DNA from 2 places in the Streptomyces sp. NPDC060209 genome. Region 2 is predicted to be linked to the other one. Evidence: riboswitches for the same ligand, from Rfam matches in the RefSeq annotation. Region 2 holds a riboswitch; the other holds the start of a gene.

Region 1 (7,787 bases), on a different contig from region 2:
ACGGGGTACCCGGGAGACGACAGCGGTTCTTCGTCGCTCCGAGGAGGTACGTGGCCGTGCGTGACGTGAAGCTCTGGCTCGACCGCAGTACGACCGCGCAGGCGGTGCTGATCTTCGCACTCGGCGTGGGTGCCAACGCTCTGTTCCGCCGGGATGTGCCCCTCGGCTGGTCGGTGATCCAGACAGCGGTCTTCACCGCCGTCGTCATCGGCATCGTGACCGTTCAGCGCCGCAGGGCCGGCCGTGCGGCCGGCACCGACCCGCGCGGAATCGCCGAACTCAACCGCAAGATCCGGCACCGTGAGGTGCCGGAGGACCCCGAGGAGCGGGCGACCATGCGAAGGCTGGTCGCCGACCAGCTGGGGAGGATGGAACGGGGCGGCCGGTGGCTGCCGTACTGGCTGGGCTGCATGGGCCTGGTCGCGGTCGGCCTGATCGTCCTGGGGGCCGTCACCGGCTCGCTGACGGTTCCGCTGATCTTCGCGCTCGGCACGGCCGGCTTCTGTTACTGGATCTTCCGGATGCACCGTCGCGCCGTGGAGCTCCACCGTCACATGCGCTCCGCCCTGCGGAATCCTGGTTGAGGGACGTCCGCCGGCCAGGGCGGTCCCACCGTGCGATCGGTCACGCTCGCCGAGCACACCTGGGCCGTCCCTGGGCCGTGGAACGCACGTCGACGGAGGCCGGCGGCGACCGTAGGGGCCTCTCCCGTCCCGCCCGGTCCGTAGGCGGCCCTGAGTACCACGGCGTGTCTGCGACACTGGGAGAACCATGCCTAAGCCCGGAGAACTCACTTTCGTCGCGCCCCGTGGAGCCAAGCGGCCGCCGCGGCACCTCGCCGACCTCACGCCCGACGAGCGCAAGGAAGCAGTCGCCGCGACCGGCGAGAAGCCCTTCCGCGCCAAGCAGCTGTCGCAGCACTACTTCACGCGGTACGCGCACGACCCGGCGGAGTGGACCAACATCCCGGCCGCCTCGCGCGACAAGCTCGCCGAGGCGATGTTCCCCGACCTGATGTCGGTCATACGCCACATCAGCTGTGACGACGACACCACCCGCAAGACGCTCTGGAAGCTGCACGACGGCACGCTCGTCGAGTCGGTCCTCATGCGGTATCCGGACCGGGTGACCATGTGCATCTCGTCGCAGGCGGGCTGCGGGATGAACTGCCCGTTCTGCGCCACCGGCCAGGCCGGCCTCGACCGCAACCTGTCGACGGCCGAGATCGTGCACCAGATCGTGGACGGCATGCGGGCGCTGCGCGACGGCGAGGTCCCGGGCGGGCCGGCGCGGCTGTCGAACATCGTCTTCATGGGCATGGGCGAACCGCTGGCCAACTACAACCGCGTGGTCGGGGCGATCCGCAGGCTGACGGATCCGGAACCGGACGGCCTGGGGCTCTCGCAGCGCGGGATCACCGTGTCCACGGTGGGCCTGGTGCCGGCGATGCTGCGCTTCGCCGACGAGGGCTTCAAGTGCCGGCTCGCGGTCTCCCTGCACGCTCCGGACGACGAGCTGCGCGACACACTCGTGCCCGTGAACACCCGCTGGAATGTCCGTGAGGTCCTGGACGCCGCGTGGGAGTACGCGGAGAAGTCCGGCCGCCGTATCTCCATCGAGTACGCGCTGATCCGTGACATCAACGACCAGGCATGGCGGGGCGACCGGCTGGGCCGGCTGCTCAAGGGCAAGCGGGTACACGTCAACCTCATCCCGCTGAACCCGACCCCGGGCTCCAAGTGGACCGCCTCGCGGCCCGAGGACGAGAAGGCTTTCGTCGAGGCGATCGCGGCCCACGGCGTGCCGGTCACCGTCCGGGACACCCGCGGCCAGGAGATCGACGGGGCCTGCGGACAGCTGGCGGCCTCCGAGCGCTGAGAGGGTTCCGAGGACGGGCGCTATCCGGCCGGTCAGGCGTGATCCGGCCGGTGTAGCCTGGCCCGGAAATCAACTTCATATTCCGACAGGGGAGCGCCACAGCGCTGAGAGTGCGGCACCGAGGACAGGTCGGCCGCAGACCCTCTGAACCTCGCCCGGGTCATTCCGGGTAGGAAGTTCGGACCTTACTCAAGCTGTTGCGCCCTGCCCGCTCGCCGAGCGGACAGGGCCGCGTCTCTTCCTGGTCATCTCCAGGAGGAATCACCATGAAGACCACCACGAAGTACGCGGCGACGGCGCTCGCCGCCGCGCTCGGCGTCTCCGCGCTCGCAGGCTGCGGCGGATCCGACGGCAAGGCGTCCGACGGCACGGGCGCCGGCTCGAAGACCGTCACCCTGGTCAGCCACGACTCCTTCAACGCCTCGGACGCGGTCCTGAAGGCGTTCACGAAGGAGACCGGCTACAAGGTCAAGGTGCTCAAGAGCGGTGACGCCGGAGCGGCCCTCAACCAGGAGATCCTGACCAAGGGCTCCCCCCGCGGCGACGTGTTCTTCGGCGCCGACAACACGCTGCTCTCCCGCGCCCTCGACAACGGCCTGTTCACGCCGTACGAGGCGAAGGGCCTCGACCGTGTCGCGGCCGACACGCAGCTCGACGAGGAGAAGCACCGGGTCACGCCCATCGACACCGGCGACATCTGCGTCAACTACGACAAGAAGTACTTCGCCGACAAGAAGCTCGACCCGCCGAAGACCTTCGACGACCTGCTGAAGCCCGAGTACAAGAACCTCCTCGTCACCGAGAACGCCGCGACCTCCTCGCCCGGCCTCGGCTTCCTCCTCGGCACGGTCGCCACCCAGGGCGAGACCGGCTACCAGGACTACTGGAAGAAGCTGAAGAGCAACGGCGTCAAGGTCGTCGACGGCTGGGAGCAGGCGTACAACGAGGAGTTCTCCGGCTCCGCGGGCGGAAAGAAGGCCAAGGCCGAGCGCCCGCTCGTCGTCTCGTACGCCTCCAGCCCGCCCGTCGAGGTGCTGTACGCCGACCCGCAGCCCACCGAGGCCCCGACCGGTGTCGCCACCGGCACCTGCTTCCGCCAGATCGAGTTCGCCGGCCTGCTGGACGGCGCGAAGAACGAGGCGGGCGGCAAGGCACTGCTGGACTTCCTGATCAGCAAGCAGTTCCAGGAGGACATGCCGCTGAACATGTTCGTGAACCCGGTGGTGAAGGACGCGAAGCTGCCGGAGCTGTTCACGAAGTTCGGTGCGACCGTCGACAAGCCGGCGACGGTGGCCCCGGAGAAGATCGCCAAGAACCGTGAGCAGTGGGTCCAGTCGTGGTCCTCGCTCGTCGTGAAGTAGTCGCGCGGCCCTCGGCCTCGTGGAGGGGGAACGCGGTGCGGCTCGGCCTCATGGCCGTGCCCGTCGCGTTCTTCGCCCTGTTCTTCGCCTACCCGGTCGTCGCGATCGTCGGCCGGGGGCTGAAGGCGGACGGCGTCTGGCAGTTCGGCCGCATCGGCACGGTGCTGAGTCGGCCGGACATCCTCGACGTCCTCTGGTTCACCACGTGGCAGGCCCTCGCCTCGACCGTGCTCACCCTGTTGATCGCGCTGCCCGGTGCCTACGTCTTCGCCCGCTTCGACTTCCCCGGCAAGCAGTTGCTGCGGGCAGTGGTGACCGTGCCGTTCGTCCTGCCGACCGTCGTGGTGGGCACGGCGTTCCTGGCGCTGCTGGGACGCGGCGGGTTCCTCGACGAGCTCTGGGGCGTACGGCTCGACACCACGGTGTGGGCGATCCTGCTCGCCCATGTGTTCTTCAACTACGCGGTCGTCGTACGGACGGTGGGCGGGCTCTGGTCCCAGCTCGACCCCCGCCAGGAGGAGGCCGCCCGGGTGCTCGGGGCCGGACGCCTCGCCGCCTGGCGGCGGGTGACGCTGCCCGCGCTGGCCCCCGCCGTCGCGGCCGCGGCGCTCATGGTCTTCCTCTTCACCTTCACCTCCTTCGGAGTCGTCCAGATCCTCGGCGGTCCGGCCTACTCCACGCTGGAGGTGGAGATCTACCGGCAGACCGCGCAGCTCCTCGATCTGCCGACGGCCGCCGTACTGACCCTGGTGCAGTTCGCCGCGGTCGGCGGGATCCTCGCCGTCCACGCCTGGACCGTACGGCGCCGGGAGACGGCCCTGAAGCTCGTCGACCCGGCGCAGACCGCCCGGCCGCCCCGCGGAGCCGGGCAGCGGGCGCTGCTCGGCGGTGTACTGCTGACCGTGCTGCTGCTCATCCTGCTGCCGCTCGGCGTGCTGGTGGAACGCTCCCTGGACACCTCCGGCGGCTACGGATTCGACTTCTACCGCGCGCTGCAGTCCGTCGACGCCAACGGCTCCACCTTCCTCGTGCCGCCGCTCGACGCCATCGGGAACTCCCTGCGTTACGCGCTGGTCGCGACCCTCATCGCCCTCGTGATCGGCGGCCTCGCGGCCGCCGCGCTGACGCGGCGGGCCGGCAGGCTCGTGCGCGGCTTCGACGCCCTGCTGATGCTGCCGCTCGGAGTGTCGGCGGTCACCGTCGGCTTCGGCTTCCTCATCACCCTCGACAAGCCGCCGCTCGACCTGCGTACGTCCTGGATCCTCGTGCCGCTCGCCCAGGCACTGGTGGGCGTCCCCTTCGTCGTACGGACCATGCTGCCCGTCCTGCGCGCGGTCGACGAACGGCTGCGGGAGGCCGCCGCGGTGCTCGGCGCCTCGCCGCTGCGGGCCTGGCGAGAGGTGGACCTCCCGCTGGTGCGGCGGGCGGTGCTGGTGGCCGCCGGGTTCGCCTTCGCCGTGTCGCTCGGTGAGTTCGGCGCGACCGTGTTCATCGCGCGACCCGACAATCCCACCCTGCCGGTCGCCGTCGCCAGGCTGCTGGGGCGCTCCGGAGAGCTCAACTACGGCCAGGCGATGGCACTCAGCACGATTCTGATGCTCGTCTGCGCGGTGTCGCTGCTCCTGCTCGAACGTATCCGCACCGACCGATCCGGGGAGTTCTAGAGATGCTGGCAGTGGAGTCGGCCACGGTCCGGTTCGGGAAGCGGACCGCGCTGGACGCGGTGGACCTGGAGGTCGCCGACCACGAGATCGTCTGCGTGCTGGGGCCGAGCGGCAGCGGCAAGTCGACGCTGCTGCGGGCCGTGGCCGGGCTTCAGCCCCTGGACGGCGGCCGGGTGCTCCTGGACGGCGCCGACCAGGCGTCCCTGCCCGTGCACCGGCGCGGGCTCGGCCTGATGTTCCAGGACCACCAGCTGTTCCCGCACCGGGACGTCGGAGCCAACGTCGCCTTCGGGCTGAGGATGCACGGAGTCCCCCGCGCCGAGCGCGAGCGCAGGGCCGGTGAACTCCTGGACCTGGTCGGCCTGCCGGGGGCGGGCCGTCGGGCCGTCGCCGCCCTGTCCGGCGGTGAACAGCAGCGGGTGGCGCTCGCCCGGGCCCTGGCGCCCCGTCCGAAACTGCTGATGCTGGACGAGCCGCTGGGCCAGCTGGACCGGAGCCTGCGCGAACGGCTCGTCGTCGAACTGCGCACCCTCTTCGGCCGGCTGGGCACCACGGTGCTCGCCGTCACCCACGACCAGGGCGAGGCGTTCGCGCTCGCCGACCGGGTCGTGGTCATGCGCGACGGCCGGATCGCCCAGGCGGGTACCCCGCTGGAGGTCTGGCAGCAGCCCGCGTCGGCCTTCGTCGCCCGCTTCCTCGGCTTCGACAACCTGGTGGACGCCACGGTCACGGGTACGGCCGCCGACACGGTCTGGGGCAAGGTTCCGGTGCCCGAGGACTCCCCCCAGGGCGGATGCGAGCTGCTCGTGCGGCCGGGCGGCGTGCGGATCGGCGGCCCGAAGGACGGCCTGCGCTGCACGGTGGGCGCACGCACCTTCCGGGGCCACCACGTCACCGTCACCCTGCACCCCGGCGACGGTCCGGCCCTGGAGGCGGAGTGCGGTCTGCGGGACACCCCGGAGGAGGGGGCCGTCGTGGGAGTGACGTTCGACCCGGCGGAGACGGTGGTCCTTCCCCGGGAAGCCTGAGGCGGCCGGGAACGCCGGTACGACCGGCTGGCGGCTCTCCGTGGGGCGTGATCCCCTGGACGGAAACGTCCGGAAGGGGCAGGAAACATGACGCGGTCGGCGCGTGAGGGCATCGACATCACCCGAGTCGTCGCGGCGCCGCGGGACCGGGTCTTCGAGGCCTGGACGGTCCCCGAGGATTTCGCCGCCTGGTACGGGGGTGACGCCGACGTACCGCTCGACCGGGTGTCGATGGATGTCAGGCCGGGCGGCGAGTGGAGCCTGGTCATCGTGGTGCCCGGCGCGGACATGCCCTTCCACGGCGTCTACCGGGAGGTGTCCGCCCCGGAGCGGCTCGTCTTCACGCTGAAGGACCGGAGCGCGCCCGCGGACATCGAGGGCGAGACGGTCACGGTGACCTTCACCGAGAGGAGCCGGAAGTCCACCGAGATGGTCTTCCGGCAGCGCGGCGGCAATCTCACGCCCGAGCAGTACGCCGCGGCCGAGGACGGCTGGGAGGCCTTCTTCGACGCCCTCGACGCGCGGCTCGCCGCCCGCTGAGCCAGTCCGTCCGGTTCAGCCCGTCAGCCGGGCGAGCGCCGGGGCCGCCTCCTCCACCGTGTCGACGAGCGCGATACGGGACTCCATGGCCCGGTCCGCCGCGAGCGCGCTCAGCAGCGGCCAGGCGGGCAGCTTCTCAGTCCAGTGCGCGCGGTTCACCAGCACCATCGGTGTGGGCGCGGAACGGGACTCGTAGTAGTTCGGCGTCGCGTTGTCGAAGATCTCCTGTACGGTCCCGGCGGCGCCCGGCAGGAAGATCACACCGGCTGTCGAGCGGGCCAGCAGCCCGTCCTCGCGCAAGGCGTTCGCGAAGTACTTGGCGATGTGGTCCGCGAAGGCGTTCGGCGGCTCGTGACCGTAGAACCACGTGGGGATCGCGACCGAGGATCCCCCTTCGGGCCAGCGCTCCCGGACCGCGAACGCGGCCCTCGCCCAGTCGGTGACCGACGGGTCGAACGACGGTGTCGCGGCGAGGAGTTCGCAGGCCTTGAGCAGCATCGCGTCGGAGTGCGGAGCCGCGTACGCGCCGAGGTTGGCCGCCTCCATGGCACCGGGGCCACCGCCCGTCGCCACGGTCAGACCGCTGCGGGCCAGCTCCCCGCCGAGCACGGCCGCGCCACGGTACGCCTCGGACCCGCGGGCCATCGCGTGACCGCCCATCACACCCACGACGCGGGCCCCGACGAGGTGTTCGTCCAGGGCGTCGGACACCGCGTCGTCGTGGAGCGCCCTCAGCATCGAGGCGAAGACGTCGCCGTTCGCCTTGGTCTTCTGGAACCAGCCGTACGCCCGCGCGTCCGGGGTCGCCCCGTAACCGCCCTCCGCCAGGCCCTCGTACAGGGCGTCGGGGGTGTAGAGCAGTCCGCGGTACGGGTCGAAGGGAAGGCCGGGCACCGGCGGGAAGACGAAGGCCCCGTCCGTGCGTATCTTCGCCTCGGCGCGGGGCTCCATGCGGCAGCCGAGGAAGACGGCGCCCCGGGTGTCGGTCGCGAGCAGTGCGGCGCCCCGGTCCGTCAGGTCGACGGACTGGACACGGTGTCCGGCCAGTGTTCCGGCCGCGACTGCCTGGTCGAATGCGGTGAGCGTCTCGATCTCGACGCCGGGTGCGTACGTGTTCTCGTCCGGATTCTCCACGCCGCCATGCTACGTACCGCCCCTGCGGCGCAGGTCACCCCGTCAGAGGCAGTGCCGCCAGCTCCGCGATCGCCCAGGTCAGGGGGGCGAAGACGGCCAGCAGCACCAGTGCCCGCAGGACGGCGGCGTTGCGGAGCGCCGCGGCCGGGGCGCCGAGCCGCAGCAGGGTCCTGGCCGTACGG
Region 2 (7,787 bases):
CGAATCGCCCGTACGTCGATGGATCACCGTGCCGGCAGTCCGGTAACGGCGGAGTGCGGGCCGCGTGTGCCACGGCCCGCACTCCACTCACGGTCGTCCGGTCAGACGGCGAGCGCCTGGGCGCGGCGCTTCACCTCCGTACCGCGATTCTCACTCAGGGCCTGCGCGGGGGTTCCGGGCAGGCTCGGGTCGGGGGTGAAGAGCCATTCCAGCATCTCTTCGTCGTTGTAGCCGTCGTCCCTCAGGAGCGTCAGGGTCCCTACGAGACCCTTGACCACCTTGTCGCCGTCGATGAAGGCGGCAGGCACCTGGAGCGCGCGGTTCTCACCACGTCGTACGGCGATGAGCTGGCCTTCCTTGACCAGCTGCCGTACGCGCGTCACCTCGACATCGAGCATTTCCGCGATGTCGGGAAGGTGGAGCCATGCGGGGACGAGAGCATCGATCTTTGCGTCAATCTCGGTCACAGGGACAAGCGTGCCATCCCGGACCGACAGTCGGTACCCGGGCCGACCGTACGTGGCCGTCACTGCCCCCGGAGCGCCGTCGATTTCAGCGGGACGGAGGAGTCGGCGGCCCTCACCGGATCGATCCGCGCCCCGGCTTCGACGAGCTTGCGCCCCTGCGCCAGGTCGCGGGGCCTGCTGACGGCCAGCACGGCCACCAGGACCCCTTGCCGCAGCCAGCAGACCGTCCAGGACGGGTCCGCGGGGTCGCCCCGCCACAGCAGCGTGTCGGCGCCGGTGTGATGTCCGGCGTACTGGACGAAGCGTCCGAACTGCTCGGACCAGAAGTAGGGCACCGGGTCGTACGTCCTGACGACACCGTCCGCGAGGGCGGCGGCGACCGTTCGGGGCCCCTGGAGGGCGTTGTCCCAGTGGTGGACCAGGAGCCGCTCACCGTAGCGGGCGGAGGGGAAGGAGGCGCAGTCGCCCACCGCGTAGACATCGGGCAGTGAGGTGCGCAGCGAGCTGTCGGTGGTGACCGAGCCGTCCGGGCCGAGTGCGATGCCCGAGCCCGCGAGCCACGCGGTCGCGGGCCGGGCACCGATGCCCACGACCACCGCCCCGGCGGGGATCACCCGGCCGTCCGCCAGGTGGACGGCGCCCTGTTCGACGCGTGCGACCCGGGCGCCGGTGAGGAGTTCGGCTCCGCTCTCGGCGTACCAGCCGGCCATCGGAGCGGCGACCTCGGCGGGCATCGTGCCGGCGAGTGGGCGGCCGGCGGCCTCGACGACGGTGACCGCGCAGCCGGCGGCACGGGCCGCGGTGGCGAACTCGGCGCCGATCCAGCCCGCTCCGACGACGACCACGTCGTGCTGCCGCTCCAGGACGGGCCGCAGCCGTGCGGCGTCGTCGAGGGTTCGCAGCAGATGGACGCCGGGCACGCCCTCGGAACCCGGCAGTCCGACGGGTTCCGCTCCGGTGGCGAGGACCAGCACGTCGTAGCCGACGGGCCCCTCCGGGGTGTCCAGCTCATGCGCCTCGGCGCGCAGGCCGGCCACATCGAGCCCCAGGCGCAGAGTGATGCCCAGGGACTCGAAGTCGACGTCGAAAGCGGAGTCCTCGGCCTTGCCGAGCAGTACCGCCTTGGACAGGGGAGGCCTGTCGTACGGCTGGTGCGGTTCGGCTCCGATCAGGGTGACCGGGCCCGTGAACCCCTGTTCGCGCAGGGCCACGGCCGTCTGCACGCCGGCCATGCCCGCGCCCACGATCACGACTTCCCGCGGCCGGTCTCCCGCTGCCGGGTCCTGCGTCTGCTCGTCCACCCGTCCACCCTAGCGATCTGATGCGCCGTCAGCTCGCGAGCTCTTCCACCACGCTCGTCCCGCTGCCCTGCTGGGACTCCCATTCCCATGTCTCGTCCAGGCGGACCCTGCCGTCGGACAGGTCCGTGACGGTCGAGACGCAGTGCCCGGAGGAGGTCGTTCCGTCCTGCTTCAACTGGACGTAGCGGAAGTCCAGGGTGTCCGCGTCCCGGGTGCCGACGAGGTGACCGCGGACGACGTCACCGCCCGCGTACTCGGCCCATATCCGGCCGTCCCGCTCGTGGTACGAGAACCGGGTGAGAGTACCGACCTGGCCGGGGGCCTGGTCGGCGACCGGCGAGAGGACGAGTCCGTCGAGCGAACGGGCCACGGGCACTGCTCCCTTACTGGCTGCGGGCGGTGGGGTTTAGGCTGGCCACCGTAAGGCACTCGCGGGAGTCCGGACGCACCGGGCTGAGAGGGAGGCTGACCGGCCTCCGACCGTACGAACCTGATCCGGGTCATGCCGGCGAAGGGAGGGGCTGGACGCCCATGCGCATCTCCGCAGACAGTTCCGACGTCCTGGTCGTCGGAGGCGGCATCATCGGCCTGGTCACCGCCTGGCGGTCGGCCCAGCACGGCCTGCGCACCACGCTGGCCGATCCGGAACCGGGCGGCGGAGCCGCCCAGGTGGCGGCCGGGATGCTCGCCGCCGTCACCGAGCTCCACTACGGCGAACAGACCCTGCTGGGCCTCAACGTGGCCTCCGCCAAGCGCTATCCGGCGTTCGTGGCCGAGCTGGAGGAGGCGAGCGGGCAGACGACCGGCTTCCGCGCCTGCGGCACCCTCTCCGTCGCGCTGGACTCCGACGACCGGGCGCATCTGCGGGAGCTGCACGCGCTGCAGCAGCGTTCGGGGCTGGAGTCCGAGTGGCTCAGCGGCCGTGAGTGCCGGCGCCTGGAGCCGATGCTCGCGCCGGGTGTGCGCGGCGGGCTGCGGGTCGACGGCGACCACCAGGTGGATCCCCGACGGCTGGCCTCGGCACTGGTCACCGCGTGCGAGCGGGCGGGCGTGGTCTTCCGCCGCGCCTGGGTCCAGCGGCTCTCCGTCACGGGCGGCCGTGCGACGGGAGCCGTACTGGCGGACGGTACGGAACTCGCCGCCGGCCAGGTGGTGCTCGCCGGCGGCAGCCTCAGCGGCAGGCTCGCCGGGCTGCCCGGGGCCGTCGTGCCGCCGGTACGCCCGGTCAAGGGGCAGGTGCTGCGGCTGACCGTGCCTGCCGCGTACGCCCCCTTCCTCAGCCGGACGGTGCGGGCCGTGGTGCGCGGCAGCCATGTCTACCTGGTCCCGCGCGCCGACGGTGAGCTGGTGGTCGGCGCGACCACCGAGGAGCTGGGCTGGGACACCACGGTCACCGCGGGCGGGGTGTACGAGCTGCTTCGTGACGCCCATGAGCTGATGCCGGGCATCACCGAGCTACCACTGACCGAGACCCGGGCAGGTCTGCGGCCCGCGTCGCCGGACAACGCGCCGATGCTGGGCCCCACGGCTCTGCCCGGCCTGCATCTCGCCACCGGGCACCACCGCAACGGGGTGCTGCTGACCCCCGTCACCGGCGACGTGATGGCCCACGTGCTGACCACCGGCGAGCTGCCCGAGCTGGGCCGCCCCTTCGCACCGGGCCGCTTCGCCCCGGCCCCCGAGACCGCTCGGACCACCTCCCCCGAAGACACCGCCCCCGCGCCGCAGGAGCAGCCCGTATGACACAGCCCGTGCCCGCCGCCGTCCCTGTTCACGTCTCCCTGTCCGTCAACGGGGAACACCGCACCCTCCCCGCCGGCACCGCGCTGGACACCCTGGTCGCGGCGCTGACCACGGCTCCCTCCGGTGTAGCCGCCGCGGTCAACGAGGCCGTCGTCCCACGCGGCCAGTGGTCCGCCACCGTGCTCGCCGACGGCGACCGCGTCGAGATCCTCACCGCGGTCCAGGGAGGCTGACCATGTCCGACGATCTCTTCACCCTCGGTCCGGCCACGTTCTCGTCCCGGCTGATCATGGGGACGGGCGGGGCGCCCAGCCTGGACGTGCTGGAACGCTCCCTGATCGCCTCGGGCACCGAGCTGACCACCGTGGCGATGCGCCGGCTCGACCCGACCGTCCAGGGTTCGGTGCTCTCCGTCCTGGAACGCCTCTCCATCCAGGTCCTGCCGAACACCGCGGGCTGTTTCACCGCCGGCGAGGCCGTACTGACGGCCCGGCTGGCCAGGGAGGCGCTGGGCACCGACTGGATCAAGCTGGAGGTCGTGGCCGACGAGCGGACCCTGCTTCCCGACCCGATCGAGCTGCTGGACGCCGCCGAGATCCTGGTCGACGACGGTTTCACGGTCCTGCCGTACACCAATGACGACCCGGTTCTGGCCCGAAAGCTCCAGGACGTGGGGTGCGCGGCGATCATGCCGCTGGGCTCCCCCATCGGCTCCGGGCTCGGCATCCGCAACCCGCACAACTTCCAGCTGATCGTCGAGCAGGCCGGGGTCCCGGTGATCCTCGACGCCGGCGCCGGGACCGCCTCGGACGCGGCGCTGGCGATGGAGCTGGGCTGTGCCGCTGTGATGCTCGCCTCGGCGGTGACCCGGGCGCAGGAGCCGGAGCTGATGGCGGCGGCCATGCGGCACGCGGTGGACGGCGGACGCCTGGCCTACCGGGCTGGACGCATCCCGCGCCGCCATTTCGCCGAGGCGTCCTCGCCGGCGGAGGGCCGCGCGGTGCTGGACCCGGAGCGCCCGGCCTTCTGAGGTCCGGGCACCCGCGGCGGCCTCCCGGTCACAGCACGTGCATACCCCTGTCACGGCTCGGCACCGGAACGGCCCCCGGGACACCCTGGGCCATCCGTCGTGTCCGTGGCAGCTCGTAGACTCGCCCCGTGGACACGACCCTCCAGGACCCCCTTGTCGGGCAGCTGCTCGACGGCCGCTATCGCATTGATGCGCGCATCGCCGTCGGCGGTATGGCCACGGTGTACCGGGCCGTGGACACCCGGCTCGACCGGGTGCTCGCCCTCAAGGTGATGCACCCGGCGCTGGCGACCGACGCCGCGTTCGTCGAACGCTTCATCCGCGAGGCCAAGTCCGTCGCCCGGCTCGCCCATCCGAACGTGGTGGCCGTCTTCGACCAGGGTGCCCAGGGCGCGTACGTGTACCTCGCGATGGAGTACGTCGCCGGATGCACCCTGCGCGATGTCCTGCGCGAGCGCGGAGCGCTGCAGCCCCGGGCCGCGCTGGACATCCTCGAACCGGTGCTGGCCGCCCTCGGCGCCGCGCACCGCGCGGGCTTCGTCCACCGCGACATGAAGCCGGAGAACGTCCTGATAGGGGACGACGGCCGGGTCAAGGTCGCCGACTTCGGCCTCGTACGCGCCGTGGGAACCGCCACGGACACCACCGGCTCGCTCCTGGGCACGGTCTCCTATCTGGCTCCGGAGCAGATCGAACAGGGCACGGCCGACACCCGGTCCGACGTGTACGCCTGCGGTGTGGTGCTCTACGAGATGCTGACCGGCGGCAAGCCCCACACCGGGGACACCGCGGCCCAGGTCATCTACCAGCACCTGAACGAGGACGTCCCCGCGCCGTCCGCCGCCGTCCCGGGCCTGGCCGCCGGGCTGGACGAACTGGTGGCCGCGGCCACCGCCCGCAACCCCGATGCCCGCCCGTCCGACGCGGTGGCCCTGCTCGCCGGGTCCCGCGAGATACGGGCGGCCCTCACCCAGGAGCAGCTCGACGCGGTGCCCCCGCAGGCCATCGCGGAGGCGCACGACGCCGCCGAGGACCGTACGAGCGTGATCCCCAGGGTGATCCCGGCCGGCCAGGGCACCGCTCATCACACCAGCCGGCTGGAGATGCCCCCGGCCTCGCCCCGGGAGCCGGGACGGGGGCGACGCGGGCCCTTCGTCGGGCGCGGCCGTCGCGGGATGCTCACCGTGCTCGTCGCCGTCCTGCTCGTGCTGGGGGTCGGAGGGGGCGTCTGGTACATCAACTCGGGTCAGTTCACCCGGGTCCCCTCCGTCCTGGGCCAGACCCAGAGCGCCGCCGAGAAGCGGCTCACGGACGAGGGCCTGGATCTGAAGGGTGTCGACCGCGCCTACAGCGACACGGTGAAGCGCGGCACGGTGATCAGCAGCGACCCGGGCTCCGGCGAGCGGATCCGGGGCAACGACGCGGTGAAGCTGGTGATCTCGCGCGGCCCGGAGATCGTCAAGGTTCCCGATGTCGAGAGCCTCGCCCTGGCCGAGGCCCGGCGTGAGCTGAAGAAGTCGGGGCTCGCGCCCGGAATGGTGACGCGGGAGTTCAGCGAGGAGATCGACCGGGGCAAGGTGATCCGTACGGATCCCCGTGCCGGCACCGAGCGCCATCCCGACTCGGCGGTGGCCCTGGTCGTCAGCAAGGGCAGCCCCGTCGACGTGCCCGATGTCACCGGCCTCTCCGTCGACGACGCCACTGCCGCGCTGGACGAAGCGGGACTCAGGACGAAGGTGCTGACCGACCGGGTCAACTCCCCGGAGGAGCAGGGCGAGATCGCCCGTCAGTCGCCCGGCAGCGGTGCGGAGGCCGCCGAGGGCGACACCGTGGAGCTGACGGTCTCCAAGGGCCCGCGCATGCTCCAGGTCCCCGATGTCACGGGGAAGGACGTCGACGAGGCCCGGAGCACACTGGAGGAGGCGGGGTTCGAGGTCAAGGTCGACCGCCCGTTCCTCTCCTTCAGCGACACGGTCGGCAGCCAGTCGGTCGAGGGCGGCGAGAAGGCCGCCGAAGGTTCCACGATCACCATCAGGACCAAGGCCCTGTAGACCCACCGAGGACTGGCAGCACATGCGCAACCCGATAGGCGGTCACGTTCCCGTGGCCGGCGGACTCGCCAAGGTCGGACTCGGCTACGCCCGGGAGCTGGCGGCGGAGACCGTGCAGGTCTTCGTCGCCAATCCGCGCGGCTGGGCGACACCGCCCGGCAACCCGGCGCAGGACGAGCTGTTCCGCTCGGAGTGCGCGGCCGGCTCGGTTCCCGCGTACGTCCACGCCCCGTACCTGATCAATTTCGGCTCGCACACCGAGGCCACCGTCGAGCGGTCCGTCCTGTCGCTGCGCCACTCGCTGCGCCGGGCGAGGGAGATCGGCGCCCTGGGGGTGGTGGTGCACACGGGCTCGGCCACCGGTGGACGCCCGCGCGCCGAGGCCCTCGCCCAGGTGCGTACGCACATGCTCCCGCTGCTGGACGAGCTGACCCATGACGACGACCCGTTCCTGCTGCTGGAGTCGACCGCCGGGCAGGGCTCCTCGCTGTGCTCGCGGACCTGGGACTTCGGCCCGTATTTCGAGGCCCTGGACTCCCACCCCAAGCTGGGAATCTGTCTGGACACCTGCCACATCTACGCTGCGGGCCACGATCTGACCGGCCCCGCCGGCATGCGCCAGACCCTGGACCTGCTGGTGGACACCGTGGGTGAGGGCCGGCTGAAGCTGATCCACGCCAATGACTCCAAGGACGTGGTGGGCGCCCACAAGGACCGGCACGAGAACATCGGCGCGGGGCATATCGGCGCCGAGCCGTTCCGTGAGGTGTTCACGCACCCCGCGACCGACGGCGTGCCGCTGATCATCGAGACGCCCGGCGGCAAGGACGGTCATGCGGCCGACGTGGCGCGGCTGAAGGAGCTCCGGGGCTCCGCCGCCGGGTGAGAGCCGCTGCCGTGCGGGTGTCCCCGACGGCTCAGAGCTCGGGACCGTCCCCGAGCTCCTCCTGGTAGGAGTAGCGCTGTTCGCTCCAGGGGTCACCGATGTTGTGGTAGCCGCGCTCTTCCCAGAACCCACGGCGGTCGGCCGTCATGTATTCGATGCCCCGGACCCATTTGGGGCCCTTCCAGGCATACAGATGCGGCACGACCAGGCGCAACGGAAATCCGTGTTCGGCGGTGAGCAGTTCGCCGTCCTTGTGGGTGGCGAACAGCGTCCGGTCCGAGGCGAAGTCGGCGATCCGGAGATTCGAGC

Evidence for each region. A riboswitch is a leader RNA that binds a small molecule or an ion and turns the genes downstream of it on or off. The one in region 2 is predicted to bind thiamine pyrophosphate.
Region 1: linked by a shared signal. The riboswitch ahead of ACFWFI_RS16005 (thiamine ABC transporter substrate-binding protein) and the one ahead of thiO (glycine oxidase ThiO) in region 2 are both predicted to bind thiamine pyrophosphate.

What each region holds. Positions count from the first base shown of each region.
Region 1 is NZ_JBHWZS010000070.1:467-8,253, forward strand. It holds gene ACFWFI_RS15995 (hypothetical protein) at 51-584, shown strand; gene rlmN (dual-specificity RNA methyltransferase RlmN) at 772-1,878, shown strand; TPP riboswitch at 1,956-2,072, shown strand; gene ACFWFI_RS16005 (thiamine ABC transporter substrate-binding protein) at 2,145-3,239, shown strand; gene ACFWFI_RS16010 (ABC transporter permease) at 3,290-4,903, shown strand; gene ACFWFI_RS16015 (ABC transporter ATP-binding protein) at 4,906-5,931, shown strand; gene ACFWFI_RS16020 (SRPBCC family protein) at 6,019-6,471, shown strand; gene ACFWFI_RS16025 (LOG family protein) at 6,487-7,605, opposite strand; gene ACFWFI_RS16030 (hypothetical protein) at 7,640-7,787, opposite strand, start outside.
Region 2 is NZ_JBHWZS010000172.1:7,230-15,016, reverse strand. It holds gene ACFWFI_RS27515 (Rv2175c family DNA-binding protein) at 102-467, opposite strand; gene ACFWFI_RS27510 (NAD(P)/FAD-dependent oxidoreductase) at 527-1,768, opposite strand; gene ACFWFI_RS27505 (hypothetical protein) at 1,797-2,138, opposite strand; TPP riboswitch at 2,190-2,302, shown strand; gene thiO (glycine oxidase ThiO) at 2,300-3,511, shown strand; gene thiS (sulfur carrier protein ThiS) at 3,508-3,744, shown strand; gene ACFWFI_RS27490 (thiazole synthase) at 3,747-4,541, shown strand; gene pknB (Stk1 family PASTA domain-containing Ser/Thr kinase) at 4,670-6,592, shown strand; gene ACFWFI_RS27480 (deoxyribonuclease IV) at 6,615-7,478, shown strand; gene ACFWFI_RS27475 (sulfite oxidase-like oxidoreductase) at 7,510-7,787, opposite strand, start outside.